Regions from separate parts of the Kitasatospora sp. NA04385 genome, predicted to be linked through region 2. Evidence: riboswitches for the same ligand, from Rfam matches in the RefSeq annotation. Region 2 holds a riboswitch; each other region holds the start of a gene.
The links. A riboswitch is a leader RNA that binds a small molecule or an ion and turns the genes downstream of it on or off. The one in region 2 is predicted to bind cyclic di-AMP.
Positions count from the first base shown of each region.

Region 1 (6,938 bases), 3.6 Mb from region 2:
CGCCGGGCGCGCCACGTCGGTCAGCGCCGTGGTCACCTCGCGCACCGTCACCGCCCGGGACAGCGACCTGGTCAGCGCCAGCAGCAGGGTGGAGCGCGCCCCCGCCGCCGCGGCCGCCGCCGAACCGCCGGTCGGGCCCGGCCGCCACTCCCGCCCGGTCAGCAGCCCGGCCGTCCGCACCGGCCGCTGGTGCACGTCGAGCATCACCTCGCCGGCCTCGTCCACCTGCCAGGGCGCACCGTCCGGGCGCACCACCCGGTACGAGATCCGGTACGGGCCGCCGGTCGCCAGCGCCTCCGCCAGCGCGGCCTGCACGTCCGGCAGGTCCTCCGGGTGCACCACGTCCGCCAGGTCCGGCGCCCGCCCGGTCGCCCCCGGCGGCCGCAGGCCCACCGCCCGGTACGCCTGCGCGTCCCACAGCGTCTCGCCGGTCACCAAGTCCCGCTCGAACGCCCCGGCACCCGCCGAGCGCACCGCCAGCGACAGCAACTCGCCGTCGGCGGAGGGGAGTTCCGACCGCGGCCGGTCCGAGGCCGGGTCGGCCGCGTGCACGTGGTCCAGCAGGTGCGAGAGCCGGTGCGCGGCCACGTCGGCGAAGGTCTCCAGCAGCTCGACGTCCCGCCTCGGGACGGCCCCGCGGTGGGCCAGCGCGAGCGCCAGCGAACCCACCGGGTCCCCGTCCACCACCAGCGGCAGCACCGCCAGCGCGACCAGGCCGGTGCCCAGGCCCGCCGCCGTGTTCGGGTAGTCCGTGCTGGTCTGCTGCGGGCTCAGCAGCACCGGCTCCCGCCGCCGCAGCGCCAGCGCCGCGGGCAGCTCGCTCGCCGGGTCGACCACCGCGTACTTGCGGTGCGCCCACGCGGGCAGCTCGTGCGAGGCGGTCAGCCGGAGCGTCCCGCCGTCCAGCAGGTACAGCGCCGAGCCCTCGCCGGTGATCCACGCCGGGCCCTCGGCCAGCAGCGCGGCCAGCAGCTCCGCGGCGCTCGACGCCCGCAGCAGCGCCCGCACGCAGCGGAGTTCGGAACGGCTGGCACGACGCGGAGAGCTCTGGTCCATGCGAAGCGCCCGCTTCCGGTCGACGTGCCAGTGCTGACCATCTTATGGACGCACCGGGCAACCGGCCGCTTTCGCGACACGTGGTGGATCCGCGACATTTCCGGCATCCCGCCGGGGGCGGACCGGCCCGCTACTGGCCGTCGACCTCGCCGTAGCCGCGCTGCGGACGCGCCGCGACCGGCCGCAGCGAGCGCAGTCCGCGCAGCACCGCGACCCCGTGCCGCAGTGCGGCGGCCCAGTCCTCCCGACCGGTGCCGACCGCCGGGCGCGGGCCGCCGGGCGCGTCGTCCGGTGCCGTCCGGGGAGCGGGGATCAGCCCCGTGCCAGGCTCGATGTGCTGAGTCGCCTGCGGCATTCCCTGATCCTCCGTGCTTGTCGGCCACACCCGTGGAAGGTCTCCACGCGGTATGACTTCCCGACCGAAGGACAGTGTTACGCACCGATGGTGTCGAAACGGTGGGGGAGAGGTTGCGAAAGGGTGTGCATGGCGCGCGACCAGCGCCTTCCCCCGTCGATCGTGCCCCGTGCGCCCCTCCCGGCGCCGACCGGGAACGGCGGTCGGCGCCCCCCGGTCAGACGCCCGGCAGTTCGGTCGCGGCCTGCTGGGCGAGGCCCTCGGCGACCGGCAGGTCCGGGGCGGAGACGGCGTCCTTGAGCGGGCCGAGCCCGGTCGAGTGCTCCGGCGCGGCGTGCGCGCTGGGGGCGGTGAGGGAGGCGACCACGCCGACGGCGAGCGAGGCAAAGGCGAGCAGGCTGCGCTTCTTCATACCGGGTAGAACGCGGCAGCGCCCCAGAGGTCACGCGCCTTCCGCGCCCGGCCAGTTGGCGAGCCCCTCGACCAGCACCCCGGTCAGCCGCTCCAGCGTGACGTCCGTCCCCTCGGCGAGCTGGAACGCCCCCGCCGTGGCCAACGAGGCGTACCCGTGGGCCGCGGCCCGCAGCGTCCGCGCCGCGTGCACCGCCTCCGAGCCCTCCAGCCCGTAGCCGCGCAGCACCGCGTACAGCACCCCCACCAGCCGCTCGGAGGCCGCGACCAGCTCCGGGCCCGGGTCCGGCTCCGGCGCCTGCGGCAGCGCCGCGTACCGGCGCGGGTGGCCCAGGGCGTACCCGGCGTAGGCGGCCAGCAGGGCGCGGACGGCCCCGTCCCGGGCGTGGCCGAGGACGGCGGCGGCCAGGTGGCCGGCCAGCTCCTCGACGGTGCGGACGGCCACCAGGCGGCGCAGCTCGGGCAGGCCCCCGGCCACGTGCTTGTACAGCGAGGGGGTGGCCACGCCCGCCCGGGCGGCGACGGCGGCCAGGGTCAGCGCCTCGGCGCCGCGCTCGTCGATCAGCTCCAGGGCGTGGTCCACCACGGCGGCGGTGGAGAGTCCGGCGCGGGGCATCAGCGGGCGGTCCCGTTCTCGTCGGCCGGACCGGCGAGGCCGGCCAGGAAGGGCAGCAGGGCGTCGGCGACGGCCTGCGGGTGGCCGGCCATCGGGTAGTGGCCGGCGCCCCCGATCATCACCCTACGGCCGCGCAGCGCGGCGGCCTGCCGGTCCGCGACCAGCTCGGGCTTCGGGAAGTCCGGGTCCCGGTCGCCCATCAGCACCAGCGCGGGCACGTCGACCGCCGCGCACCAGCCGACCGGCGCCGAGTCGCCCTTCAGGTAGCCGCGCAGCGCCGCCCGGCGGGCGGGCTCGCGGAGCATCCGCACCAGGTCGGCCCGGTAGGCGTCGAAGTCGGCGGGCCGGGCGCCGGCCGGGTAGTAGAACTTCTGCGCCGCGCCCCACAGGCCGGGGAAGGCGCCGACCAGCGGGCCGACCAGCCCGAACAGCGCCTTCTGGAAGCCGTTCAGCGGCAGGTTCTCGATGAAGGCGTCGACCAGCACCACCCCGCCGGTCCGCCCGGGGGCGAGCGCCGCGGCCCGGACCACGGTGGCGCCGGTGTACGAGCTGCCGACCAGGACGGCGCCGCGCAGGTCCAGGTGGTCCAGCAGCGCCGCCAGGTCGTCGGCGAGCGCGGCCGGGGTGTGGTCGGTGAAGCCGGTGGAGGACTCGCCCATGCCGCGCAGGTCCATGGTGACCACCCGGTGCCCGGCGGCGGTCAGCAGCGGGGCGAGGTGGCGGTAGACGGCGCGGCTGTCGAGCATGCCGGGCAGCAGGACGACCGGGACGCCGGGGCCGGGGGTGTCGTCGTAGGCGATCCGGCCGCCGGTGACGTCGAGGTACCGGGTGGTGGTGCCGAGGGTGCTGTTCATCGCGGGCCTCCTGGGCGGGCGTCGTCCGGCGCCCCGGGCTCTGCGCGCCCGGCTGCTGCCGATAGCCATAAAGCTAAGGCTAATAGCCTTAGCCGTCAAGCCCGGCCCGACTCCCGGAGGTCCGCTCAGATCCCCTCCACCTTGAACGGGTCGTGCTCGGAGAGCAGCTTCTCCAGCCGGGCCTGGTCGACCCGGCTGGTGATCGCGCCCTCCTCCTGGCGGTCCCGGATCACCTTGGCCAGCGTGAACGCGGAGGTGATCTCGTAGAGCAGGCCGACGGCGAGGAAGGCGCGCATCCAGGCGCTGACCGGGAGGTAGGCGATCCCCAGGACCAGGGCGACCGTGGCGAACGCGAAGGACGCGACGGCCTGCAGGAAGTAGGCGGACGTGGTGCGGTGCGGCACGGGAGCGGTCATGCGCCCAGGGTCCCGCCACTCGAAGGGCGGGTCGTGAGTACGGATACTCAACTGCTCCGTCACGTTCCGTCGCGGCCTCGCGGCGGCCGAATCCGAGCGAATCGACGAATCGTCACAAATCGCCCATAGGGCGTCAGAAAAGTTTCACTGCACCTCGGAAGGCGCTTGGAATCATGGGGTCCATAGGATTAACGTTTGATAACGCAGCGCGGTCGGCAACGCCGTAACCATGCGGCACCGTGCGCCACGCCTAATCCATCCGGTCCTGCCCCGCGGCAGGTCCAGGAGCCGGGGAACCACGTTCCACCGGGGTGAATCGGGACGGCCCTGGGCCCGACCGTAGGAGACCTTCCACCTCCGAACCCGTCAGCTAACCCGGTCGGCGGCAGGGAAGGAAGGAGCGCGCCCCCGTGGCGTCGACCTACACCGAGAGCACCGGCACCCAGCTGCTCGACCACCCGGTCGAGGCCGAGCCCCTCCGGCACCGGCTGCCCCGCCAGGCCCGCACCGGCGCGCCCCTGCTGGGCGTCACCGCGATGACCGCCGCGCTCGGCGCCACCGGCCTCGCCACCGCCACCGCCCAGGCCGCCCCCGTGCCCGCCCCGGCCCCGGTCACCGCCGCCGACGAGGCCCCCGACGGCCTGCCCGCCGCCGACCCCGGCCTCGCCCTCGCCGCCCGCATCCTCCAGCAGGCCGACGGGCAGCGCACCAGCACCGAGGAGTCCGCCCGGCTCGCCGCCGCGCAGGAGGCCGAGGCCAAGCGCGCCGACCGGCAGGCCGAGACGGCCGCCCCGGCCCCCGCCGACCACTCCGCGCCCGCCCTGCCCGTCGCCGACTACCGGCTGGCCGCGCCGTTCGCCCAGGCCGGCGCGCACTGGGCGCAGCTGCACCACGGGCTGGACTTCGCCGCCCGCACCGGCACCCCCGTCACCGCCGTCACCGCGGGCACCGTGACCGCGGCCGGCTGGTCCGGCACCTACGGCTACCGCGTCATCCAGACCCTCCCCGACGGCACCGAGCTCTGGTACTGCCACCTCTCCCGGATCAGCACCGCCGCCGGCGAGGCCACCCCGGCCACCGTGCTCGGCACCGTCGGCAGCACCGGCAGCGCCACCGCCCCGCACCTCCACCTGGAGGTCCGCCCCGCCGGCGGCGCCCCGGTCGACCCGCTCCCCTGGCTGCGGCAGCTCGGCCTCCGGCCGTAGCCCGCGGGCGGCGCGCGGCACCTCCACCCGGAGGCCGCCCGCCGTACCCCCGGGCCGGTGGTCCCGGGGCCCTCAGTACTCCTCGGGGGCCAGTTCCGGGAACTCCTCCAGGAGCAGGCGCGGCAGCCCCGGGACGGTCCACTCCCCGCACAGGTCGATCGCGGCCTGCGCCACCGCCTCCTCGAACTCCTCGAACGCGCCGGAGAGTTCGGCGGGCATCGGCAGCCCGCGGGCGGACCGCTCGGCCAGGTTGCGGTAGCTGCGCCGCATCAGGCCCTGCTCCAGCAGCCGCCGCGCCCCGTCGGTGGAGACCCCGATCAGCAGCGGGCGCCCCGGCTGGTCCCAGTTGCCGTCCCCGTCCAGGCCCGGCACCCGGTCGAAGGCGGCGAACCGCTCCTCCGGCGGCAGCTCCCGGAAGGCCGCCAGCCACTCCCGCACCGGGCCGGGGCCGTCGTCGGACGGCACCCCGTCCGCGCGCAGCAGCAGCGCGTACAGCCGGGGCCAGGTCACCAGGTCGGAGCGGCGCAGCAGGGAGAGCAGCACCTCGCCCTGCCAGTCCGCCTCGGCGCGCAGCTTCTCCGCCCGCTTGGCGTTCAGCCGACGGGCCGCCCGCTGCCACTCGATCAGCAGCCGCACCGCCGCCGGGTACGCGGCCGGGTCGCCGTCCGGCTGGACGTACAGGTGCAGCTGCTCGTACAGCAGGCGCTCCAGCACCGGGGAGGACAGCTCGGGAAGGCCGTCGTGCAGCCGGGCCCCGCCCAGCTCCAGCAGGGTCAGCACCGTCCGCACCGCCGGCTCGGGCACCGGGTCGAACCCCTCCGCGACCGCCCAGTCCAACAGGTCGGCGGAGCGGGTGCGGGGCAGCAGGTGCAGGTCTTCGTCGTCCACCCCGGTACGGTAGCCGGTCCCCGGACGGCGGCCCGGTACGGTAGCCGGTCCCCGGACGGCCGCCGGGTAGGGCAGCCGGTCCCCGGACGGCCGCCGGGTAGGGTCGGTCGGCATGGAGACCCTCCGGCTGGCCGGCCCCCGGCTCACCCTGCGGGAGTACCGGCACACCCCGGAGGAGGTGGCCGCGCTGCACGCCGTGCACGGCGACCCCGAGACGGTCCGCCACCTGCCGTTCGGCGTCCGGGACTTCGAGGACTGCGCCGACCAGGTCGAGCTGTACCTCGAAGCGGCCGAGGAGCAGCCCCGGACGCACTACCGGCTCGCCGTCGACGACCCGGCGGGGGAGCCGGTCGGCCAGGCCGCGCTCACCCGGGAGGGCGGGCACGCCGCCGAACTCGGCTGCGTCCTGCGCCGCGACACCTGGGGCCGCGGCTACGCCGCCGAGGTCACCGCGCTGCTGTGCGTGCTCGGCTTCGAACGCCTCGGCCTGCACCGGCTGGCCGCCCGTTGCGACCCCGGACAGACCGCCTCGGTCCGGGTGCTGACCCGGGCGGGCTTCCGCCACGAGGGCCGGATCCGGGCCGAGTCCCGCCGGGACGGCGCCTGGCACGACGCGCTCCAGTACTCGCTGCTCGCCCCCGAGTGGGACGGCCCGCCCTGGCGCCGGGGGCCGGAGGGCGGCCGGCTCCAGGGGCGGACCGGGGGTTAACCCCACCACGAACTCGGCAGCAGGCGTCATTACGCCGGGCGGGGTCGCGGCGGCAGATTGGTACCCGTGCCCGGCACCGCCGACCGGCGGGGCCGCCCGACGAACCGAAGGACCGCGGATGTCCACCGCTGCGCACCCCGCCACCGCCCCCGGCGGCCACCCCGACCGGCCCGGGTTCTGGCGCGCCCCGTTCTCCCGGCAGGCCCTCCAGGATCTCGGCTTCGCGCTCACCGGCCTGCCGATGGCCGTGCTCGGCTTCACCCTGGTCGTCACGCTGTTCTGCCTCGGCCTCGGCCTCGCCGTGACCGTCCTCGGCCTGCCCGTCCTCGGCCTGCTGCTGGCCGTGGCCCGCGGCCTCGGCGCCGCCGAGCGGGGGCGGATCCGGAACGTGCTCGGCGAGGAGGTGCCCGCCCCGCCCGCCGTGGTGG
Region 1 is NZ_CP054919.1:4,404,082-4,411,019, forward strand. It holds gene HUT16_RS19720 (SpoIIE family protein phosphatase) at 1-1,056, opposite strand, end outside; gene HUT16_RS19725 (hypothetical protein) at 1,187-1,411, opposite strand; gene HUT16_RS19730 (hypothetical protein) at 1,629-1,823, opposite strand; gene HUT16_RS19735 (TetR-like C-terminal domain-containing protein) at 1,854-2,438, opposite strand; gene HUT16_RS19740 (alpha/beta fold hydrolase) at 2,438-3,292, opposite strand; gene HUT16_RS19745 (YiaA/YiaB family inner membrane protein) at 3,418-3,708, opposite strand; cyclic di-AMP (ydaO/yuaA leader) riboswitch at 3,946-4,108, shown strand; gene HUT16_RS19750 (M23 family metallopeptidase) at 4,119-4,913, shown strand; gene HUT16_RS19755 (hypothetical protein) at 4,986-5,801, opposite strand; gene HUT16_RS19760 (GNAT family N-acetyltransferase) at 5,914-6,510, shown strand; gene HUT16_RS19765 (sensor domain-containing protein) at 6,629-6,938, shown strand, end outside.
Region 1: another riboswitch for cyclic di-AMP. It lies ahead of HUT16_RS19750 (M23 family metallopeptidase); the one in region 2 lies ahead of HUT16_RS35430 (transglycosylase family protein).

Region 2 (6,938 bases):
CCCGGTGGCGCGCGGTGGTGCGTAGGAAACCCGCCCCCGTCAGCCCGCTGGCGCAGCGCGACGGCATCGACGCCGTGCACGTCAGGCTCCCGGTCGACGGCGCCTGGCCGACGGTCCGCGCCTACCTGGAGGAGCGCTACGGCGCCGCCGCCGGGGACGGGCGGATCGGCGCGATGCTCGCGGCCGGCGAGTTCGTCGCCGCCGACGGCCCGGTCACCGCCGACACGCCCTACCGGCCCGGCGGCCACGTCTGGTTCCACCGCGAGCCGGGGCCGCCCGAACCGGTGGTGCCCTTCCCCGTCGAGGTCCTGCACCGCGACGAGCGGATCGTGGTCGCCGACAAGCCGCACTTCCTCGCCACCACCCCGCGCGGCAGCCACGCCACCGAGACCGCCCTCGCCCGGCTGCGCCGCGACCTCGACCTGCCCCGGCTCAGCCCCGCCCACCGCCTGGACCGGCTCACCGCCGGCGTGGTGCTGTTCGTCGCCGACCCCGCGCTGCGCGGCGCCTACCAGGGCCTGTTCGAGCGCCGCGAGGCGGTCAAGGAGTACGAGGCCGTCGCCCGGTACGAGGAGGGCGCGGCGGCCCGGCTGCCCACCGTGGTGCGCAGCCGCATCCTCAAGGACCGCGGCCGGCTCGCCGCCTACGAGGTGCCCGGCGAGCCCAACGCGGAGAGCCGGGTCGAGCTGGCCGAGGCGCGCGGCGGCCTGGGCCGCTACCGCCTCGCCCCGCGCACCGGACGCACCCACCAGCTGCGGGTGCACATGAACGGGCTCGGGCTGCCGATCCTGGGCGATCCGTTCTACCCCGAGGTGCTGGGCGAGGGCGACCCCGAGGACTACCGGCGCCCGCTCCAGCTGCTGGCGCGCTCGCTGGAGTTCACCGACCCCGTGGACGGCCGGCGGCTGCTCTTCACCAGCGGACGGGTGCTGGCGGCCTGGCAGGACCCGGCGGGCTGGCAGGACCCGGCGGGCTGGTAGAGCCCGGCGAGCTGGTAGGGCCCCTGGTTCCACCGGGGAAGCGGGGCCGCTTCGCGCGCGGTGTATTGACGGAAAGTCTAATAACTTCTACCTTCGCGGCAGTGCCACCACTCCACCCTCTCCGCCCCCACCGCGAAGGAGCCGGCATGCCGCCCCAGACCGCCCGCACCGCCCCCGACCGGGAGCGCACCGCCGAACGCCTGCTCGCCTCCTCCGCGAAGCTCTCGTTCAACCCGCTCACGGACGTCGACTGGGACGCCGATCCCGTCCCGGGCGCCTACTACTGCCCGCCCCGGCACCTCTCCCTCTACGGCACCGACCTGTGGGAGCGGATGACCGAGGACGAGCGGATCGAACTCTCCAAGCACGAGGTCGCCTCCATCGCCAGCGTCGGCATCTGGTTCGAGGAGATCCTCATGCAGATGCTGCTGCGCCACGCCTTCGACCGGGACCCGACCACCCGCCACGTCCAGTACGCGCTCACCGAGATCGCCGACGAGTGCCGGCACTCGATCATGTTCGCCCGGATGATCGCCAAGATGGGCGTCCCCGCGTACGGCGCCGGGTTCGTCGCACACAACCTCGGCCGGCTGTTCAAGGCGATCTCCACCCACAGCCAGACCTTCGGCGGCACCATGTACGTCGAGGAGATCCTGGACGCCTTCCAGCGCGAGGTGATGAACGACGACACCCTCCAGCCGCTCACCCGCCAGGTCTCCCGGATCCACGTCATCGAGGAGGCCCGGCACATCAGCTACGCCCGCGAGGAGCTCGTCCGCAAGCGCCTCGGCCCGGTCCGCCGCCGGTACGAACAGCTGTTCATCGGGCTGATCGTTTACTACGCCACCACCGCGCTGATCCACCCCCGGCTCTACGCCGCCGTCGGCATCGACCCCAAGGCCGGCCGGGCCGTCGCCCGTGCCAACCCCCACTGGCGGGCCACCAAGGTCGAGATGGCGGGGAAGGTCGTCTCGGTGCTGGACAAGGCCGGGCTGGTCGGCCGCACCAACCGCTGGCTGCTGCGCGCGGCCGGGGTGGTGGCCTGAGCCCGGTGGTCGAACGGCGGTCGACCGCCGGGCGGATGGCCGGACCGGCGGCCGGGCGGTGGGCCGGTGAGCTGCTCCGGCGGCTTCGGGGCGCAACCGTGACAGTGCGGCGCCGATGTGTACTTCCGGTGTTCGAGCGGCGCGGATAAAGTGCGTCGTCACCGAACCGCCGGGGGGTCCGTTCATGCGTAGCGCCACGGTCGGCACCACCGCCGCCGCCACCGCAGTCCTGTTGCTCGCTGCCGTCGCCGGGTGCGGCGGACCGTCCCCGTCCGGGGACCGGGCCGCCACGGCCGGCGCCACGGTCGCCGGGGCCCCGCCGACGTCCGCCGCTTCGGCGTCCGGGGCTCCGACCCCCGCCGAGCCGACCCCCGGCGCCCCGGGCAGCGGCACCCCGACCGGCTCCGGCTCCGGCCCGGCGGACAGCGGCGCGGGCGGCAGCATCACGGTGGCGTTCGCCGGGGACGTCCACTTCGAGGGGCGGACCGCCTCCCGGCTCGGCGCCGCGACGGCGGACACCGCGCTCGGCCCGATCTCCCGCACGCTCTCCGCCGCGGACCTGGCGGTGCTCAACCTGGAGACCGCGATCACCTCCCGCGGCAGGGCCGAACCCAAGACCTACACCTTCCGCACCACGCCCAGGGCGCTCGAAGCGCTCAAGGACGCCGGCGTCGACGTGGTCTCCCAGGCCAACAACCACGCCGTCGACTTCGGCCCCGACGGCCTCGCCGACACCCTCGCCGCCAAGGCCGCCTCCCCGATACCGGTGGTGGGCATCGGCAAGGACGCCGAGGAGGCGTACGCCCCCCACGTCACCACGGTGCGCGGGGTGAAGGTCGCCGTGCTGGCGGCCAGCCAGGTCAACGAGATCACCAACCAGAAGTGGCGGGCCGGCGCCCACAAACCGGGCATCGCCTCCGCCCTCGACGAGGGTGCGCTGCTGCGCGCCGTCGCCGGGGCGAAGGCACAGGCACCCGTGGTCCTGGTCTACCTGCACTGGGGCGACGAGGGCGTGGCCTGCCCGACCCGGGCGCAGAGCGCCCTCGCCGAGAAGCTCGCCGCCGCCGGGGCCACCGCCGTGGTCGGCACCCACGCCCACACCATGCTCGGCGCGGGCATGCTCGGGAAGACCTACGTGGCGTACGGCTTCGGCAACTTCCTCTGGTACGGCACCTCGAACTACACCGCCTCGGACGAGACCGGCGTCACCACGCTCACCGTCACCGCCGACGGCCGCGTCACCGGAGAGGCCTTCACGCCCGCCCACATCGACGGTCGGGGCATCCCCGTCCCGCAGACCGGCAGCGCGGCGAAGGCCGCCCAGCAGCGCCGCGACGGCCTGCGCGGCTGCACCGGGCTGGCCGCCGTCCCGAAGTGACGGCGGCTCAGCCGGGCGCGGGCCGGAGCCGCGCCGGTCAGCCCAGTTCCAGCACCTGGCCGGGACGGATCAGGTCCGGGTTCTCGCCGACCACCTGCTGGTTCGACTGGTAGAGCCCGGACCAGCCGCCGTCCAGGGCGTGCTCGCGGGCGATCGCGGCCAGGGTGTCACCGGGGTTGACGGTGTACGCCTGCGCGGACGAGGTCGCCGCCGGGGCCGTCGTGGACGGCGTGGCCGTCGATCCGGCCGGAGCCGCGGGCGCGGTGGACGCGTCCGGGGCGGGGGCCGTCGCGGTGCCGGTGGGCGAGGCGTCCGGAGCGGTGCCGGAGGTGCCGGTGCCGTCGGACGGGCTGGGCGACGTGCCGGGCGATGGAGTGGCCGGGGTGGTGGGGAACAGGCCGCTGCCGTTCCCGTTGTTGTCGCTGCTGCCGTTCCCGTCGCCGTTGTTGCCGCCGTTGCTGCCGTCGACGGGCGCGCTCGGGCTGGGGGTGGCGGTCGGGTCGGCGGGCACCAGCGGGGTGCCGGGGGCGACCGGCGGGACGGGCTGGGTGACCGGGGCCTCCGGGGTGGGGGTGGCCGAGGTGGGCGCGCTCGGCTGCGGCTGGGGGTTCGTCAGCTGCACGTAGCGCTCGTACAGGCTCTGGTGGCTGGTCCAGAACCAGGCACCGTTCTTCTCGTACCAGTACACGTGCGAGACCGGGTCGTAGCCGGGCAGGCCGGAGAAGACCGGCGCGCTGTTGCCCTCCGGGACGGTGCTGCCGTCCGGAGCGGCGTTGACCGCCGCGACGCCGCGGGCGCCGCGCAGCGAACCCGTCTCGTCCGCCGAGTCGTTGGCGTCGACGACGCCCGGCGCGCTGACGATGTTCAGGCCCGAGTCGTCCGCGCACGAGGACCAGGGCGAGGGGCCCTCGGTGGCCAGGATGCGTTCGGCCACGGCGATCTGCTGGCTGCGGGTGGCCCCGTTCGGCAGCGGGGCGTACTGGGTGCCGCCGTAGTCCGTCCAGCGCTGGGCGTTGATCTGCAGACCGCCGTAGAGGCCGTTGCCCGCGTCGGAGCTCCAGTTCCCTCCGCTTTCGCAGTCGGCGACCCGGTCCCAGACCGCGCTCGGCGCGGCCTGCGCGCCGGTCACGGCGAGCAGCGGCAGGGCGATGCCGACACCGGCCACGCCGGCCGCCGCGATCGCGCGCTCGGCGGCTTTCTCCGCCGGACCCTGCCGACGGTGACGTCCCGAACCCGTGAAGAGCATGCGAGATCCTCTCCGCACGCCTGCGAGGTGAGCTGTCGGGTTCGGACCGGGAGGGAGGCCCGGCCGTCGCACCCCGGTCACCCGGTGCGGACGGCTTCACCCCTAGCCGTGGGGGACGGCAACAATCGTGGTTCCCCCGCCCCTGTCCAAGGGTGTGGTGGTCGACCCGACGGCGCGGCGGACAGGGCTCGGCGTTTCGCGCGCGGGGCCCGGCGGTGCGGGCTGGGAGGAGCCTATTCACTCGAACGGGCCAATCACAAGCGCGTCGCGCCGGGATCACGCCTCCGTCACGCAGGCGGCCGCGTGGTGTGTGGACGACCGGTTGACGGTGCCTCGGGCGGTGGTGGACGTCCGTCGGATGGCGGAGGGTCGGCGGATCGGCTGGAGAAGTCTGTCCGATCGGTCGGATTGGGGTGGCCGCGAACGGGGAAGGCAGGCGGCCCGGTTCGGTGGCGGAAGCGGGCTCGGGGCATCAACTACCGTTCTGGACAAGGGAATTCGATCGAATCGGGGCATTGTCGGCGTTGCGGATAAATCGCGCGACAGGGGATCCGGTGGCTTCCTACGATCGCCGTGCTCGCCGTCCCCGTGCCGCGGGCGTGCCGTCGAGTCCGTCGAATCCGTCGAGGAGGTTCCGTGGGTGCCCTGATTCCCGAAGTGCTCCGTGCCGAGCGCCAGTTCGCCCGGCTGTTCGTCGGCCAGTCGCTGTCGGTCCTGGGAGACCGGGTGTCGTTCGTGGCGCTGCCCTTCGCGGTGCTGTCGATCGGCGGCTCGGCCGCCGACGTCGGCCTGGTCACGGCCGCCGGACTGCTCCCGCTGCTGGTGTTCACCCTGGCCGGAGGAGTCTGGGCGGACCGGATACCGCGGCAGCGGATCATGCTGGCCTCCGACCTGGTGCGCTGCGCCGTCCAGACGGCCGCCGCCGTGCTGCTGCTCACCGGCAACGCCAGGGTCGGGCTGCTGGCACTGCTGATGGCGCTGTTCGGTGTCGCCGACGCCTTCTTCCTCCCCGCCTCCACCGGGCTGCTGCCCCTGCTCGTCCCCGCCGACCGGCTGCGCGAGGCGAATGCGCTGCGCGGGTTCGTGCAGTCGACGGGGCTGGTGGTCGGGCCCGCGCTGGCCGGTGCGCTGATCGCGGCGGTCGGGCCCGGCGGCGCGCTGGCGGTGGACGCCGCGAGTTTCGCCGTCAGCGCCGCCGTCCTGGCCCGGCTGGGCCCGGTCGGCGGCGGGTCGGTCAGCGGCGGGCCGGGCGGTGCCGGTGACGCCGGTGACGGGGTGGCGCGGGCCGAACGGCTCGGCTTCCTGGCCGAGCTGCGGATCGGCTGGCAGCAGGTGCGCAGCCGGACGTGGGTGTGGTCGGGGATGCTGGCGATGGCGGTCTACCACGTGGTGGTGCTGCCCTCGGTGTTCGTGTTCGGGCCGGTGCTGGCGGAGCGCGAGTGGGGCGGTGCCGGGGCGTGGGCCGTGGTGGTCATCGCGTTCGGCCTCGGCTCGATCGTGGGGGACGTCTGCGCCTACCGCCTGAAACCCGCCCGCCCGATGGCCGTCGCCGCGGTGGCGATGGCGGTCGCCTCCTGCCAGGCGCTGATCATCGGGTCCGGCGCGCCGGTCTGGGTGATCGCCGCGCTGGAGGCGGTCACCGGAGTGGGGGTGTCCCTGTTCTTCGTGCTCTGGGAGACCTCGCTCCAGGTGCACATACCGGAGCAGGTGCTCTCCCGGGTCAGCTCCTACGACCACCTGCTCGCCGTCGGCCTGATGCCGTTGGGGCTGGTACTGGCCGGCCCGCTCTCCGAGGGCCTCGGAGTGCGCCCCGCCCTGTTCGGGATGACCGCCCTCGCCGTACCGGCCGCGCTCGCCCTGCTCGCCCTTCCCGCCGTCCGCCGCCTGCCGGCGAGCCCGCCGGCCGGGGTGGCTTGCGGAGGCCGGGAGCCTGCTCCGGGGGTGGCGGTGGGAACGTGACCCCGTTCATGGATCCAGCCGTCCGTGAACCATCGGAGTGTGGCGAGCCGCGGATGGGGGCAGGTCACCGCCCTGCCCCGTGACGGTCGGCGCCACCGTGGTGCCGCGGAGGTGCGAGACGCCCCCGAAGACGGCCGGGGAAACCGGATCATCCGTCGGCCGAAGCACCGTCGGTGAGCGGTTCGGCTGGGGCGGTCCGGCTGTGGTCCCGGGCGGAGGCCGCAGGGAGCGGCGGAGCAGCAGGAGACGCAGGGAAAGGGAGAGGAAGAGCGGTAGCCGGGCGGCGGGTGGTCAGAGTCAGAGGAAGAGGGAGACGATGCCGGAGAGCA
Region 2 is NZ_CP054919.1:7,989,114-7,996,051, forward strand. It holds gene HUT16_RS35415 (pseudouridine synthase) at 15-980, shown strand; gene HUT16_RS35420 (diiron oxygenase) at 1,127-2,026, shown strand; gene HUT16_RS35425 (CapA family protein) at 2,211-3,404, shown strand; gene HUT16_RS35430 (transglycosylase family protein) at 3,442-4,650, opposite strand; cyclic di-AMP (ydaO/yuaA leader) riboswitch at 4,654-4,820, opposite strand; gene HUT16_RS35435 (MFS transporter) at 5,287-6,609, shown strand; gene HUT16_RS35440 (hypothetical protein) at 6,907-6,938, opposite strand, start outside.

Region 3 (6,938 bases), 5.4 Mb from region 2:
CCCGCAGGGCTGAGCCGCGCCGGGGGACGCCCGCCCGGGCGTCCCCCGCGCAGCCGCCGTCAGAAGCCGTGCGGCAGCCAGGGCTCCAGCCCCGAGCGGAACGCCGCCGAGGCCGGCTCCAGCGCCCCCGGCCGCAGCTCCCGCACCAGGCCCGCCGCGGCCAGCGCCGCCAGCGAACCGCCGCCCAGGTACACCGAGCCCAACTCGCGGACGTCCAGCTCCAGTTCGGCCGCATCCCCGGTCCGCACGCAGGAGGCCGGGCCGCCCGGCGCCGCCGTCAGCCGCCAACGCCCGGCGTTCCACGGGCAGAACGCGTCGGTCACCTCCAGCACCAGGTCCACCCCCACCGGGTAGCCGCGCGCCGCCAGCGCGGCCGGCAGGTCCACCAGCCGCACGTACATCCCGTCCACGATCCGCGGCACCAGGTGCCGGACGTCCGACACCAGGTGCAGCAGCGCGTCGTCCACCGGCAGGTTGGGCGCCTCCACCCGCTCGGTCAGGTCCAGGTCCAGCAGGAACTCCCACAGCCGGGCCGCCACCCAGGGCTCGGCCCCCTGCACCACCCGCACCCGCACCACCCCGGCCGCGCCCCGGTCGGTCCACTCCGACTTCACCGCGTACCGGGCGTAGCCCAGCAGTTCACCGCTAGCCGCGTCCTCGGCCAGCACGCACTGCAGCGGGGAGAAGCCGCCCCGGTCGGCCGGCGCGTCCAGCACCGCCACCTCCTCCCAACCCGGCCGCCGCAGCAGCGTGCCCGGCCGGGCGGCGGCCAGGGCGGCGTACAACTCCTCGCAGCGCGGCAGTTCGGCCACCGGGTCGGCCAGCCGCAGCACCACCTCGCCGTCCCGCTCCGGGGTGCGCACCCGCACCCTGCCGCGCAGCATCGACACCGCGGTCTTCCGGGTGGCCGGCCCGTACCCGAACCGCCCGTAGATCACCGGCTCGGAGGCGGTCAGCACCGCCAGCGGCTCCCCGGCCGCCCGCACGTCGTCCAACTGGCGGCGCATCAGCGCGCTCAGCGCACCCCGCCGCCGGTGGGTCGGCAGCACGCCCACCGCGGCCACCCCCGCCGCCGGGAGCACCGCCCCGCCCGGCACCACCAGCCGGAAGTCGAACGAGGTCGTCCCGCCCACCGGCCGGCCGGCCGCGCAGGCCACCAGCGTGCGCTCCACGTCGATCAGCCGCCGCCACAACTCCCGGGCCTCCGGCGCCTCCTCGCCACCGCCGAAGGCCACCTCCACGTTCCGGTACCAGGTCTCCCACTCCTCGTCGCGCAGCGGCCGGACGGTCAGTTCGGGGTGTCGAATCGTCATGGGGCCTGCCTACCAGCCGGATCGGGGCCCGGCGAGCGAATAACCGCCCCGCGCCCGACGTGTCCCGGGCGGCCGAAACCCGCCGGGCGTGCCACCTCCGCTGCACCCGGTGCCACCCGGCCCGTCGACGCGGGCACCGGCGGTGGATAAGGTCGGTCCCCATGGCCGGCAGCGCGCGTCCCAGTGCGACGGGCCGGGGCGGCCCGCCGTCCCGCGAACCCGTGACGGCCCGGCTGCGCGCGGCGCTGTACCGGGCCCGGCGCAGGCTGCGCCGCACCGGCGTCGACTACTTCCGCGGCGACGGCGCCGACTGGTGGGCGTTCGCCGCGCTCGCCCTGGCCGTCCCGCTGCTGGTGCTGCTCAACGTCGCCGTCCCCGACTGGGCCCCGCCCACCGCCCTGGTCCTGCCGATCCTGGCCGGCGCGCTGCTGCTGCGCCCCGGCACCCTGGTGCTGCTGTACGCCGCCGCGGCCGCCGGCCTGATCACCGAGTCCGTGGTGCACACCGGGGAGCAGGTGGCCAGCGAGCGCCCCGAGGCGTACACCCACGGCGTCACCCCCGGCGCCGCCCTGGTGGTCGGCGCGGTCGGCGTCGCCGGGCTGCTGGTCGCCCAGTTCCGCCGCCGGATCGGCGTGCCCTGGCGCGGCGGCTCCACCATGCTGTTCGACCTGCGCGAGCGGATCCGGGTGCAGGGCCGCGTCCCGCGGCTGCCCGACGGCTGGCACACCGACACCGCGCTGCGCCCGGCCGGCGGCCAGTCCTTCTCCGGCGACTTCATGGTCGCCGCCCGCACCGGCCCCGGCGGCCGGGTGCTCGAAGTCGTCCTCGCCGACGTCTCCGGCAAGGGCATGGACGCGGGCAGCCGCGCCCTGCTGCTCTCCGGCGCCTTCGGCGGACTCCTCGGCTCGCTGCCCGCCCACGACTTCCTGCCCGCCGCCAACGGCTACCTGCTGCGCCAGGACTGGGCCGAGGGCTTCGCCACCGCCGCGCACCTGGTCCTCGACCTGGACACCGGCGAGTACGAGCTCCTCTCGGCCGGCCACCTCCCCGGCATGCACCGCCTCGCCGGGGCCGGCCACTGGGAGGTCAAGGAGGCCGAGGGGCCGCTGCTCGGTGTCTACGACGGCGCCAAGTTCGAAGGCGTGCGCGGTACTTTGGGCCCCGGCGACGTGCTGATGCTGTGCACCGACGGCATGGTGGAGATCCCCGGCCGGGACTTGGACGAGGGCATGGACCGGCTGATGGGCGAGGCCGACCGGCTGGTCGCCACCACCCCGGTGGCCGGGCGCTCGGGGGCGGCGGTCCGGCTGATCGACAGCGTCGCCAAGCACGTCAACGACGACCGCGCGGTGCTGCTGGTCTGGCGCCGCTGAACGTCACCGGGCGCCGCCGGGCGCCGCGGGCCGGGGCCCGTGCGCGGGCGCCGCGCCCCGGGCCGCCGCCGGTGGCGGGAGTGCACGAAGGGTGAGCAGGAAGTGCCCACGGAGTGTCAAACCAGGGCGTTGATCTTCGGCCAATTCCACTGGCATACCCGGTCGGTGGGCGGATGCCCGGTCTGCCTGCCGCTTTGCCGCCCCGGCCGTGGCGGACCGCATCCCACCGACGGCCCGTCAGGACCCGTCCGCTATCGTCACGGTCGGCGGAAATCAGCCCCAGCACCCGGGTTGGGGCCCCGGGTGACTGGGCAAGTCCTTTACGCACTCCGCACGAGCGACCACACTGAGTCCGGATGGAGTGGTGGGGACACGGGGGGCACGGGCCGGTTTCCGCCTGGAGCCGTCGCCGGTTCCGACCCGAATCCCCGCCACGAATCGAGGAAGTGAGTCCCGGTGGCCTTCTCCGTCTCCGCCCTGGTCCTGTTCGGCATCATCGTCGCCATCTTCATCCGCAACAAGCAGTTGAAGACCGGTCACGCGATCATGGCGGCGCTATTCGGCTTCATGCTCAGCCAGTCGAACATGGCATCCCCGATCACCCAGTTCCTCCAGTCCGTCTCCAAGGCGATCTCCGGCATCGCGGGCTGACTCGCCCGACCCCGGAGCGCACGTTCCGACGGACGGGAGACGCCCCCGGCCGTCGCAGAGTCCTGCCCGCGGGTGACCAGGGTCACCCGCCGCGTCACGCGGGGTCGGCGCCCGGACGCGCACGGTGGCCGAAGTCGCCCACCGTACATGGTTCGTGGGCGCACGGTCATGATCCCGTACGCGCACCGCAGCCCCCCGACGGCACAGCGTGACCTGGCGGACCGTCAGCCCCCTCCCGAGCCCGGGAACGGGGCCTACCGGCGCTTGCCAGCTCCGTGAGCCGTGGGTTTTGCTTCCTCCGCAGCCCGGACATCGGCCGGGTGGGCCACCGAGCGGAACGCCTAGTCCTGCCGCCGTTCGGTGCCGACCAGACACCACGCCACGGCAGGAGCGGGGGAACCACAGGTAGTACGCCGGGCCCGGAACGCACGGGAACGGCTCGGGGTGAAGCCGCGGAGAACGCGGCCGGGCAACTCTCGCCCGAACCCGACAGCTCACCTCGTAGGCGTCGGAGAGGAACAGCTTCATGTCCGCTCAGGGCAAGCACCGCAAGCCGCGCCTGGCCACCGTCGCCCGCATCGCCATCGCCGTCGGCGTCGCCGGCGCCGCGGTCGGCCTCCCGGCCACCGCCGCCTCCGCGCACGGCACCACCGACCAGCACGACGGCGGCCGCTCGTGGGCCAGCGTCTCGGTCGACGCCACCCCCGTCGCCGACCACGGCGCCGCCTCCTCGGCCGCCGCCGAGTCCTACCGGGTCGCCGCCGGCGACACCCTCTCCAAGATCGCCGACGCGAAGAACGTCGACGGCGGCTGGGAGAAGCTCTACCAGGACAACCGCTCGGTCATCGGCGGCAACCCGAACCTGATCTACCCGGGCCAGCAGCTGACCGTCAACGGCAAGGCCGCGACGGGCTCCGCCACCACCTCCTCGGACGCCGCGGCCCCCGCCGCCGCCCCGAAGACCTCGGCCAAGTCGAGCACCGGCACCGAGAAGACCCAGGCCCAGGAGTCGACCTCCTCGTCGTCGAGCGCGAAGTCCTCGACCGCGAAGTCCTCGACCGCCAAGTCGTCGACCGCGAAGTCGTCGACCGCCACCACCTCCACCACCACCTCCACCACCACCGGCGGCAGCAGCTCCTCCGCGAGCTCCTCCTCCGGCTACGTCGCCCCCGCGCCGGGCAGCGTCACCACCGGTTACAAGGTGGCGGGCTCCAGCTGGTCCAGCGGCTACCACACCGGCATCGACTTCCCGGTCGCCACCGGCACCAGCCTCAAGGCGATCGCCAACGGCACCGTGGTCTCGGCCGGCAACGGCGGCGCCTACGGCAACCAGGTCGTCATCAAGCTCGCCGACGGCAAGTACGCCCAGTACGCGCACCTCTCCTCGATCTCCGTCTCGGCCGGCCAGTCCGTGACCGCGGGCCAGCAGATCGGCCTGTCCGGTGCCACCGGCAACGTGACCGGCCCGCACCTGCACTTCGAGATCCGCACCACCCCGGACTACGGCTCCGACATCGACCCGGTCGCCTACCTGGCGGCCCACGGCGTCAACGTCTGATCCCCGGCACCACCCCCGAAGGCCCCGCGATCCGCTGCGCGGGGCCTTCGGGCCGTTCCGGGGCGGGAACGGCGACGGCCCCGGCCGCTGGTGCGGTCGGGGCCGTCGGCCTCGTGGAGCGGGTGACGAGAATCGAACTCGCGTGACCAGTTTGGAAGACTGGGGCTCTACCATTGAGCTACACCCGCACAGGAGCGTCCGTCGCCACCGCGAGGGTGGTGAGGACTGGCTCAGCGTACCTGGTCGGGTCGGTGGATTGCACACTCCTTCGCCGTTGTCGGCTCGCCGATATCGCCCCGGTCGGGGGCGGGCCGACGTGTACTCTTCTGCTCGGCACCACGGGGTGTGGCGCAGGTTGGTAGCGCGTCCGCTTTGGGAGCGGAAGGCCGTCGGTTCGAATCCGGTCACCCCGACCGTGTGCGGCAGGGTCTCGTCGGAGGGCGGGGCCCTGTTGTCGTTCCGGCACCCCGTGCGGCCCCGTGCGGGGCCGCCCCCGGTCCGGCCCCGGTGCCGGGCACAGTCGCTTTCGTGGTACCGGTAGGATGGACCGCTGGCGGTAGTACGGACAGCAATGCAGCCCCAACCGCCTATCGCCCTGACCGCAAGCCCCCTAGGAGACCCAACCGTGAAGAGCGCCGTCGAGACTCTGAACCCGACCCGGGTTCGACTCACCGTCGAGGTGCCCTTCGAGGAGCTCAAGCCCAGCCTCGACGCGGCGTACAAGAAGATCAACCAGCAGGTCACCGTTCCGGGCTTCCGCAAGGGCAAGATCCCGAACAAGGTGATCGACCAGCGCTTCGGTCGTGGCGCGGTGCTGGAGGAGGCCGTCAACGACGCGCTTCCGCGCTTCTACACGCAGGCCGTCGACGAGGGCCAGATCGACGTCCTGGGCCAGCCCGACATCACCGAGATCGAGGGTGTCGAGAACCTGGCCGACGGCGGTGACCTCAAGTTCACCGCCGAGGTCGACGTGCGCCCCGAGGTCACCCTGCCCGAGTTCGCCGAGATCGCGGTCGTGGTCGACCCGATCGAGGTCGGCGACGAGGACGTCGAGAAGTCCCTGGAGCAGCTGCGCGAGCGGTTCGCCTCCGTGAAGGACGTCGAGCGCGCCGCCGGCGAGAACGACATCGTCGTGGTCGACCTGGAGGCCAAGGTCGACGGCGAGGTGCCGGAAGACGGCACCGCCACCGGCGTGAGCTACGAGATCGGCTCCGGCCGCCTGCTGGACGGCATCGACGAGGCCGTGGTCGGCCTGTCCGCCGGTGAGTCCAAGACCTTCACCACCACCCTCAAGGGCGGCACCCAGGTCGGCAAGGAGTCGGAGGTCACCGTCACCGTGACCGCCGTCCAGGAGAAGGAACTCCCGGCGCTGGACGACGAGTTCGCGCAGCTGGCGAGCGAGTTCGACACCCTGGAGGAGCTCCGCGCGGACTCCGTCAAGCGCCTCGAGCGGATGAAGGAGTTCGACCAGGCCACCCAGGCCCAGGAGAAGGTCCTCGACGAGCTGCTCTCGCGGGTCGAGATGGACTACCCGGAGAAGCTGCTCGCGGACGAGATCGGCACCCGCAAGCACAACCTGGAGCACCACCAGCTGGAGCCGATGGGCCTGACCCTCGACACCTACCTCGCCTCCCAGGACAAGTCCCGCGAGGACTACGACAAGGAGACCGAGGAGCAGGCGAAGAAGGGCATCAAGACCCAGTTCGTGCTGGACCAGATCGTCAAGAACGAGGAGCTGGGCGTCAACCAGGAGGAGCTCACCGAGCACCTCATCCGCCGCGCCGCCGGCTCCGGTCTGACCCCGGACCAGTTCGCCCAGCAGGTCGTCCAGGGCGGCCAGGTGCAGCTCCTGGTCGGCGAGGTCGCCCGCGGCAAGGCGCTGGCCCTGGTCGTCGAGGCCGCCAAGGTCACCGACACCAACGGCGAGACCGTCTCCTTCGAGGACGACGAGGAGGAGACCACCGAGGCCGCCGAGGCCGCCGCGGCGGAGACCTCCGAGGAGTCCGCCGAGGCCTGAGCCTCCTGACCGTCGGACCGCCGACG
Region 3 is NZ_CP054919.1:2,589,979-2,596,916, reverse strand. It holds gene HUT16_RS11325 (ribose-5-phosphate isomerase) at 1-13, shown strand, start outside; gene HUT16_RS11320 (GNAT family N-acetyltransferase) at 60-1,313, opposite strand; gene HUT16_RS11315 (PP2C family protein-serine/threonine phosphatase) at 1,475-2,686, shown strand; gene HUT16_RS11310 (hypothetical protein) at 3,143-3,337, shown strand; cyclic di-AMP (ydaO/yuaA leader) riboswitch at 3,705-3,858, shown strand; gene HUT16_RS11305 (M23 family metallopeptidase) at 3,864-4,895, shown strand; tRNA gene HUT16_RS11300 (tRNA-Gly) at 5,010-5,083, opposite strand; tRNA gene HUT16_RS11295 (tRNA-Pro) at 5,235-5,308, shown strand; gene tig (trigger factor) at 5,521-6,912, shown strand.
Region 3: another riboswitch for cyclic di-AMP. It lies ahead of HUT16_RS11305 (M23 family metallopeptidase); the one in region 2 lies ahead of HUT16_RS35430 (transglycosylase family protein).

Region 4 (6,938 bases), 6.3 Mb from region 2:
GCACCGCTCCCCGCAGGTGGTCTGCGCGGTCAGTGACCCGTCCAGCACCGGCCCGGTCGCCCGGGAGGCCGACTTCGTGGCCGAGTCCGGCCGCGGCCTGCACCTGGTGGACTCCTTCTCCCGCTCCTGGGGCTGGCACCCGCTGGCGGGCGCGGGCAAGGTGGTCTGGGCGCTGTTCGACGCGCACGCGGCCGGGCCGGGCCCGGAGCAGCTGCCGAACCCCGGCCGCCACCGCCGCTCCGCCTGAACTCCCGACCCGCCTAAACCCCCGACCCACGCCCGAACCCCCGGCCGCGCCCGAACCGCCGGCCCGGGGGCCCGGGGGCCCGTTCCCGGGGGCACGCCGGGAGACCCGCCCGGCAACCCGTCTCGTCCGGAAAAACACGGAGGCCGTCGTGGTGTCATCCCACGACGGCCCGGGTGCACGGGAGTTGGCGCCCAGTCAGGGCGTGCCTCCCAGGTGGTCGAACTCCCCGTCCTTCACGCCGAGCAGCATCGCGGTGATCTCCGCGCGGGTGTAGACCAGCGCCGGGCCCTCCGGGAAGCGCGAGTTGCGCATCGCCACGTCGCCGTTCGGCAGCGCGGCGAATTCCACGCAGTTGCCCTTCGAGTTGCTGTGACGGCTCTTCTGCCAGACCACCCCGTCCAGGTCGGTCGCCGCCATGCCGTTGTACGCCTCACGCATTGTCTTCTCCCCAAAGCCTGGCGAATGCCTCACTTGACGTGATGATAACCCGGATGCACGTGCATCAGCATGGGAAATCTCCCGTGCAAAGGAACGTGCCGATGCCGACACCAAGCCTTCACAGCAGCGTAATTGACGGTGCGTAAGCGGACACAGCCGGGCGAAACGCCAGTCACTCCATGACCGTCCGCACACACCTGTCAGCGCGTTGTCGATCATCACCCCCTACAACGCGGTTCACAGGCAGTCACGGTTCGCGCTGTGATCACTGTCACTTCCTGGCGGAAAGCCGCCCGCTGCCGGTATCCGACTGCAACGCGCGCGGGGACATGTCCTACGATCTGGCGCATGAGCACAGCAGCCATCCCGGGCGCGCCACTGCCCGTCCGTACGCCAGGCTCCCGTGCGCGGGGGCGCCACCGCCGTCCCGAGCGCCCCGAGATCATGTCCGGTTCGCCCGCCCTGGTGCTGGCGGTTCCGGCCGTCGCCGGGCCGGAGAGCCGCCCGGTCGTCGAGGAGCTGCTCTCCGTCGTCCGCACCGAGCAGTCGGGCATCGAGGTGACGGCGGCCTACCTCGGCGGTGAGGACGCGCCGACGGTGGCCGGCCTGCTGGCGGCCGCCGCCGAGGCGGGCCTGCCCGCGCCGGTGATCGTGCCGCTGGTCCCCGGAGCGCACGACTTCCTGCCCGAACTGCACAAGCTGGCCGCCGAGACCGGCGCCCAGGTGCTGGACCCGCTGGGCCCGCACCCGCTGCTGGCCGAGGCCGTGCACGTGCGGCTGTCCGAGGCCGGGCTGGCCCGCGCCGACCGGGCCCGGCTGTTCGCCATCGCCACCGCCGCCGACGGCGTGGTGCTGACCACGGTCGGCGGCGAGGAGGCGGCCGCCTCGGCGGGCATCACCGGCGTCCTGCTGGCCTCCCGGCTGGCGGTGCCCGTGGTCCCGGCCGCGCTGGACGTGCCGGGCTCGGTCGCCGCGGCCGTCGCGCACCTGCGCGCCACCGGCTCCGAGCGCCCCGCGCTGGCCCCGCTGGTGATCGGCCCGGAGGCCGACCCCGAGCTGCTGGCCACCGCCGCCGAGGAGACCGGCTGCGCCAGCGCCGCCCCGATCGGCGCGTACCCGACGGTGGGCCAGCTGATCGCCTCCGCCTACCTGGCGGCGCTCCCCGAGCCCACCCAGGAGCAGCTGGAGGCCGCCGAGGCGGCCGCCGAGCAGCAGCGCACCTCTCCGGGGGCGCACGCGGCGCGCTGACGCCGACCAGGGACCGCGACGGGCAGGGGCAGCGAATCGACGCGCTCCCGCCCGTCGCGCTTTTCCCGGCACCCGCACACCGCCCGGCCACCGGTGGTCAACCCGCGGTCGGCCGCACGCTCGACCGTCCGCCCGGCCGCACGCTCGACCGTTCGCCCGTCCCCTCGCTCAGCCCTCCCCTCCCCCCGTTCAGCTCTTCGTTCAGCCCGCGGTGACCCGCCCGGTCTTCGGCGCGCTGTCGGTGAAGGCGAGCGCGGGCAGCGCGACCGCCCGCGGCGGGGTGGGCGCCTCGGCCGGGGCGGTGGTGGCGTTCCACGGGGTGCCGGCCACGCCCTGCCCTCCCCCGCCCTTGCCGAGCGAGACGGTCTGCGACTGCCCGGCCTTGCGGAACAGGATCCGCTTGGGGTCGGGCGCGTCCGGGTCGAGCCACAGCTCGCTGCCACCGGGGCCGCCGAACTCGCAGTCCAGGACGGCGATGTCGTCGGGCTTGCCGTCGCCGGTGGCCCGGAACGCCACTCCGGCCTTGCGGTAGCCGGTCAGCCGGCTGCGGCTGAGGGTGACCGACTCGCCGTCCAGCTGGTGCTTGAGGGTGGCCACCGCGTAGTCGGACTGCCCGGCGGCGTCGATCAGCAGCCCGTCGAAGACGGTGCCCTGGTCCCGCCCCAGCGCGTGCACGGCGATGCCGCCGGCCGCGTTGCCGTACAGCACCGAGGCGGTGTAGTCGAAGTCGTTCAGGTAGGCGCCGTGCTCGATGCCCCAGCCGCCGTTGTGGTAGGCCGCGTACTGGGTGACGGTGTGGTGGTGCTCGGCGTTGAGCCAGACGAAGATGCCGTTCTCCAGGTTGTTGTGCGCCAGGCAGCGTTCGAAGGTCCAGACGCCCTCGCTGGTCTCCGGCCACTCGTAGCCGGACGCGCCGGTGGCGCCCTGGACGCCGACGGCCACGCAGTCCCGGGCCGAGGAGCCCGTCCCGGCGCCGAGGCTGAACCCGGTGAGCCGGTAGCCGCGCGGGTTGGGCTCGAAGACGGTGCGGGAGGCGACGCAGCCCTCGTAGGCGATGTCGTCGGAGGGGCCCTGCGGGGTGCGGGTGTCGATCGGGCCGTCCCACCAGTACGCGTCCTCCCAGGTGTTGTGGGAGATGCAGCCGCGGAAGGTGATGCCGTGGCTGGCGTGCGGCACGAAGGCGTGGCTGCCGGTGTCGCGGACCACCACGCCCTCGACCACGGTGCCGCGCGAGGTGTCCAGCAGCATGTGGAAGTGCAGCCCGTACCGGCCGAGCACCGCTTCGGTGACGGGCTTCCCGTTCCAGCTGTCCTTGCCGTCGCCGCGCGGCCCGAGCCAGCGCAGCGCGGCGTGCCGGACGTCGGCCGGGCGGCTGGAGGTGAGGTGGACGTGCGCCCGGCCCTGCTCGGTGCCCTCGACCCGGACGTTGCGGCTGAGGTTGAGCACCTCGGCGCCGAAGGTCGCGCCGCCGCCGAGCGCCACCCGGGGGTGGGCGTTCTGCAGCGGTCCGGTGAGGGTGACGGTGGCGCCGTCGACCCGCTTGACGGTCACCAGGTCGTACGAGGTGGAGAACCCGTCGGTGTCGGGCGGCGCGGTGGGCGTGACGGCCAGTTCGTCGCCGGGCTGCCAGCCGACGGGGGCGGCGGCCAGCTTGACGGTGGTGTCGCCGGGCTTGAGGGCGGTGGCGGCGCGCGTCCAGGCGGTGCGGGGGGCGCCGTCCAGCCGCAGGTAGCCCTGGCCGGTGACCCACAGGCCGGTGTCGGTGTCGACGACGGTCATCCCGCCGCCGGCGAAGCGGCGCTCGTCGACCTCCGGGAAGCGCAGCGTGTGGGTGTGCGCGCCGTCGGGGGCGAGCGCCAGGGTGCCGCGCACCTCGACGTTGCCCGCGCTGGCGAGCGTCAGCGACTTGTCGGCGGCGAACACCAGCGAGCCGGTCTTCTCCACCAGCAGCGAGCCGACCTGGGCGTCGGCGTCCAGCAGCACCTTGTCGGTGATCCGCACCGCGCTGCCGGGGCCGGGCACCGTGCCGCCCCAGCCCTTGGGGTCCGACCACCGGCGGCCGCCCTGGTCGACCGACGGGGGCGGTGCGGACGGCCGGGGGGACGCCGAGGCGGGCGGCGGGGCACCGGTCTCGGTGCCGTGCCGGTGGCCGGTCGGCGGCGGGCCGCCGCCCGGCCCGGGGAGGGCGGCGGGCTCGTCGGCCCCCGCGAGGGACTGCCGGAGGACCACTCCCCCGCCGAGCGCCGTCACCGTCCCGACCGCCAGCCAGGTCAGCATCCGGCGCCGCCCGACCAGCGGCCGCCGGTGCCGCGCCGGTTGGTCGCCCTTGCGCTGCTGTTCCACCTCGGCCGCCCTTCCGGGGCCCGCGACCCCGCGTCGTCGGGGGCAGCATAGGCAGAAACGGACCCGGAAAGCGGCATCTTTCGTTTCGCTTAAGCATCCTGACGTACCATCAGTCATCTGTTCGGCCTTCCGGAGCCGTGGGCCGGAGCTTTCCGGCCGCCGACCCGCGGGTGAATTCCCCGGGCCGCCGGAGCCCGGAGCCGGGGCGCCCGGCCCGGCCGGACAAACCGGCGATCGGGCACAAATGCCCGTCTGCGAATGGCCACAAAAGCCGAATACTCCCCCACCGCCCTGCATAACGCATCAAAACGGGCGCAAGATCACCAATTGCCTGACGCGCGACCAGGCCGCGCCACCGGTCGGGGAGTTCGCCGGATATTCCTTGATCGTGAATTCCGAACACTATGACGCCGATCACAGGCATTTGCGAATCCTCCTCGAATCCGCTTAATCTCCTGCCCACGTTCGTGGACACACGGACCCAGCTCACCCGGAACGCCGAGTCCTGCCGCCGGGTGGGTCGGCTCATGCACAACGCACCACGGCAGGGGCGGGGGAACCAGGTAAGTCGCCCCGGGCGGTCGAAGGACCGCACGGGGCTAGGGGTGAAGCCGAACGCACCACGCGGTGCGCGCGGCCGGGCAACTCCAGCCCGAATCCGACAGCTCACCTCGCAGGCGTGGGAGAGGAACGCTTCTTCATGCTGCCCATCAGCGCCAAGCGCGCCCGCCGCCTGATCGCCACCACCGGTGTCGTCGGCATCGGGCTCACCATCCCCTGCCTGACCACCGGCACCGCCTCCGCCGCGACCGTCGCCACCTGGGACAAGGTCGCCCAGTGCGAGTCCAGCGGCAACTGGTCCATCAACACCGGCAACGGTTTCTACGGTGGTCTGCAGTTCACCTCCTCCACCTGGGCCGAGTTCGGCGGCACCGCGTACGCCTCGCGCGCCGACCTGGCCACCAAGGACCAGCAGATCGCCGTCGCCGAGAAGGTGCTGGCCTCCCAGGGCCCCGGCGCCTGGCCGGTGTGCTCCATCCAGGCCGGTCTGACCAAGGGCGGCGCCGCCCCCCAGGTCGACACCTCCGGCTCGAACGGCTCTGGCTCGAACGGTTCCTCCTCGAACGGTTCCTCCTCCGCCGCGCAGGGCTCCGCGCAGGACTCCTCGCAGGGCTCCGGGCAGTCCACCGGCAAGAGCCAGTCGCAGCACTCCTGGTCGCAGGGCAAGTCCCAGCAGTCCCGGAGCCAGGCCCAGGCCCAGCCGCAGGCCCAGCAGAGCACCCCGGCCGCCACCGAGCAGTCCGCCGGCACCTACACCGTCGCGGCGGGCGACTGGCTGTCCGCCATCGCGCAGAGCCAGCACGTCGACGGCGGCTGGCAGAAGCTGTACGACCTGAACCGCTCGGTCCTCACCGAGGGCCCGGACATGATCTACCCCGGTCAGCAGCTCTCGCTGGGCGGCACCACGACCGCGCAGAAGTCCGCGCCGGCCACCAAGTCGTCGTCCTCGTCGTCCTCGTCCTCGTCCTCGTACAAGGGCTCGTCCTGGAAGAGCAGCCGCTCCGCCGCGAAGCCCTCGACCGGCACCGCGTCGACCACGAGCACCACCACCGCGAGCAAGGCCGCCACGGCCACCACCTCGACCGCCTCGACCACCACCACCGCCACCAAGGCGACCGGTTCGAAGGCCGCGGCGATCGACTTCGCGCTCTCCAAGGTCGGCCAGGCGTACGTCTACGGCGGCACCGGCAACGGCGGCTGGGACTGCTCGGGCCTGACCCAGGCCGCGTTCCGCCAGGCCGGCATCAGCCTGCCGCGCGTCGCCGCCGACCAGGCCGACTACTCGACCCGCGTCTCGCTGGACAGCCTGCAGCCGGGCGACCTGCTGTTCTGGTCCAGCAACGGCTCCAACTCGGGCGTCTACCACGTCGCCCTGTACGTCGGCGACGGCAAGTACGTCGAGGCGGCGAACCCGAGCGCCGGCGTCCGCACCGAGACCATCGCCAACTGGGCCCCCGACTTCGCGGGCCGCGTCTGATCGGCGAACGGCACACCGCTGCCCCCGGGGACCCTGGTCGGCCCCGGGGGCAGCGGCCTATCCTCGGCCGGAGAAGGCTCGACGACCGGGGAGCGGCACCATGGCGAAACTGACGATCACGCTGGACGCGGACCTGGCCCTGGAGGCGATGCTGCGGCTGGGCACCACCAACCCCCAGGACGCGGTGGAACTGGTCCTGCGCGACTACCTCGCCACCGACAGCCGCACCATCGCCCGCACCGGCGGCACCCGCGACGGCGACCGCTTCCTCCCCAACCCCCCGGTGGCCGAAGAGGGCTGACGATCCGCCGGCCGGACCCCGGCCTCCCCTCGCCCGCAACTTACGCGACTGTCAAGTAACTTACCGTCTAGTAAGTTTACCGGCGAGTACCTACCCTGGGCGAACCCCCACCCCACTCAAGGGAGTTCGCTGATGGCACACCCCCTCACCCGTGCCGCCCGCACCGACCGCCCACCCGTCGAGGTCCGCCGCGCCGCCGGGCAGGTCGTCGAGGCCCGGGCGCCGTACCTGGTACCGCCGCCCGCGGAGGGCAGTCTCGCGGAGCTACCGTTCCGCAACGCGCTGGCCGACCCGGACGCCGTGGTGGTGACCCGCCGTCAGCC
Region 4 is NZ_CP054919.1:1,690,555-1,697,492, forward strand. It holds gene HUT16_RS07285 (ATP-binding protein) at 1-247, shown strand, start outside; gene HUT16_RS07290 (DUF397 domain-containing protein) at 443-685, opposite strand; gene HUT16_RS07295 (sirohydrochlorin chelatase) at 1,034-1,933, shown strand; gene HUT16_RS07300 (hypothetical protein) at 2,135-4,276, opposite strand; cyclic di-AMP (ydaO/yuaA leader) riboswitch at 4,802-4,971, shown strand; gene HUT16_RS39150 (transglycosylase family protein) at 4,977-6,314, shown strand; gene HUT16_RS07310 (hypothetical protein) at 6,415-6,615, shown strand; gene HUT16_RS07315 (long-chain fatty acid--CoA ligase) at 6,748-6,938, shown strand, end outside.
Region 4: another riboswitch for cyclic di-AMP. It lies ahead of HUT16_RS39150 (transglycosylase family protein); the one in region 2 lies ahead of HUT16_RS35430 (transglycosylase family protein).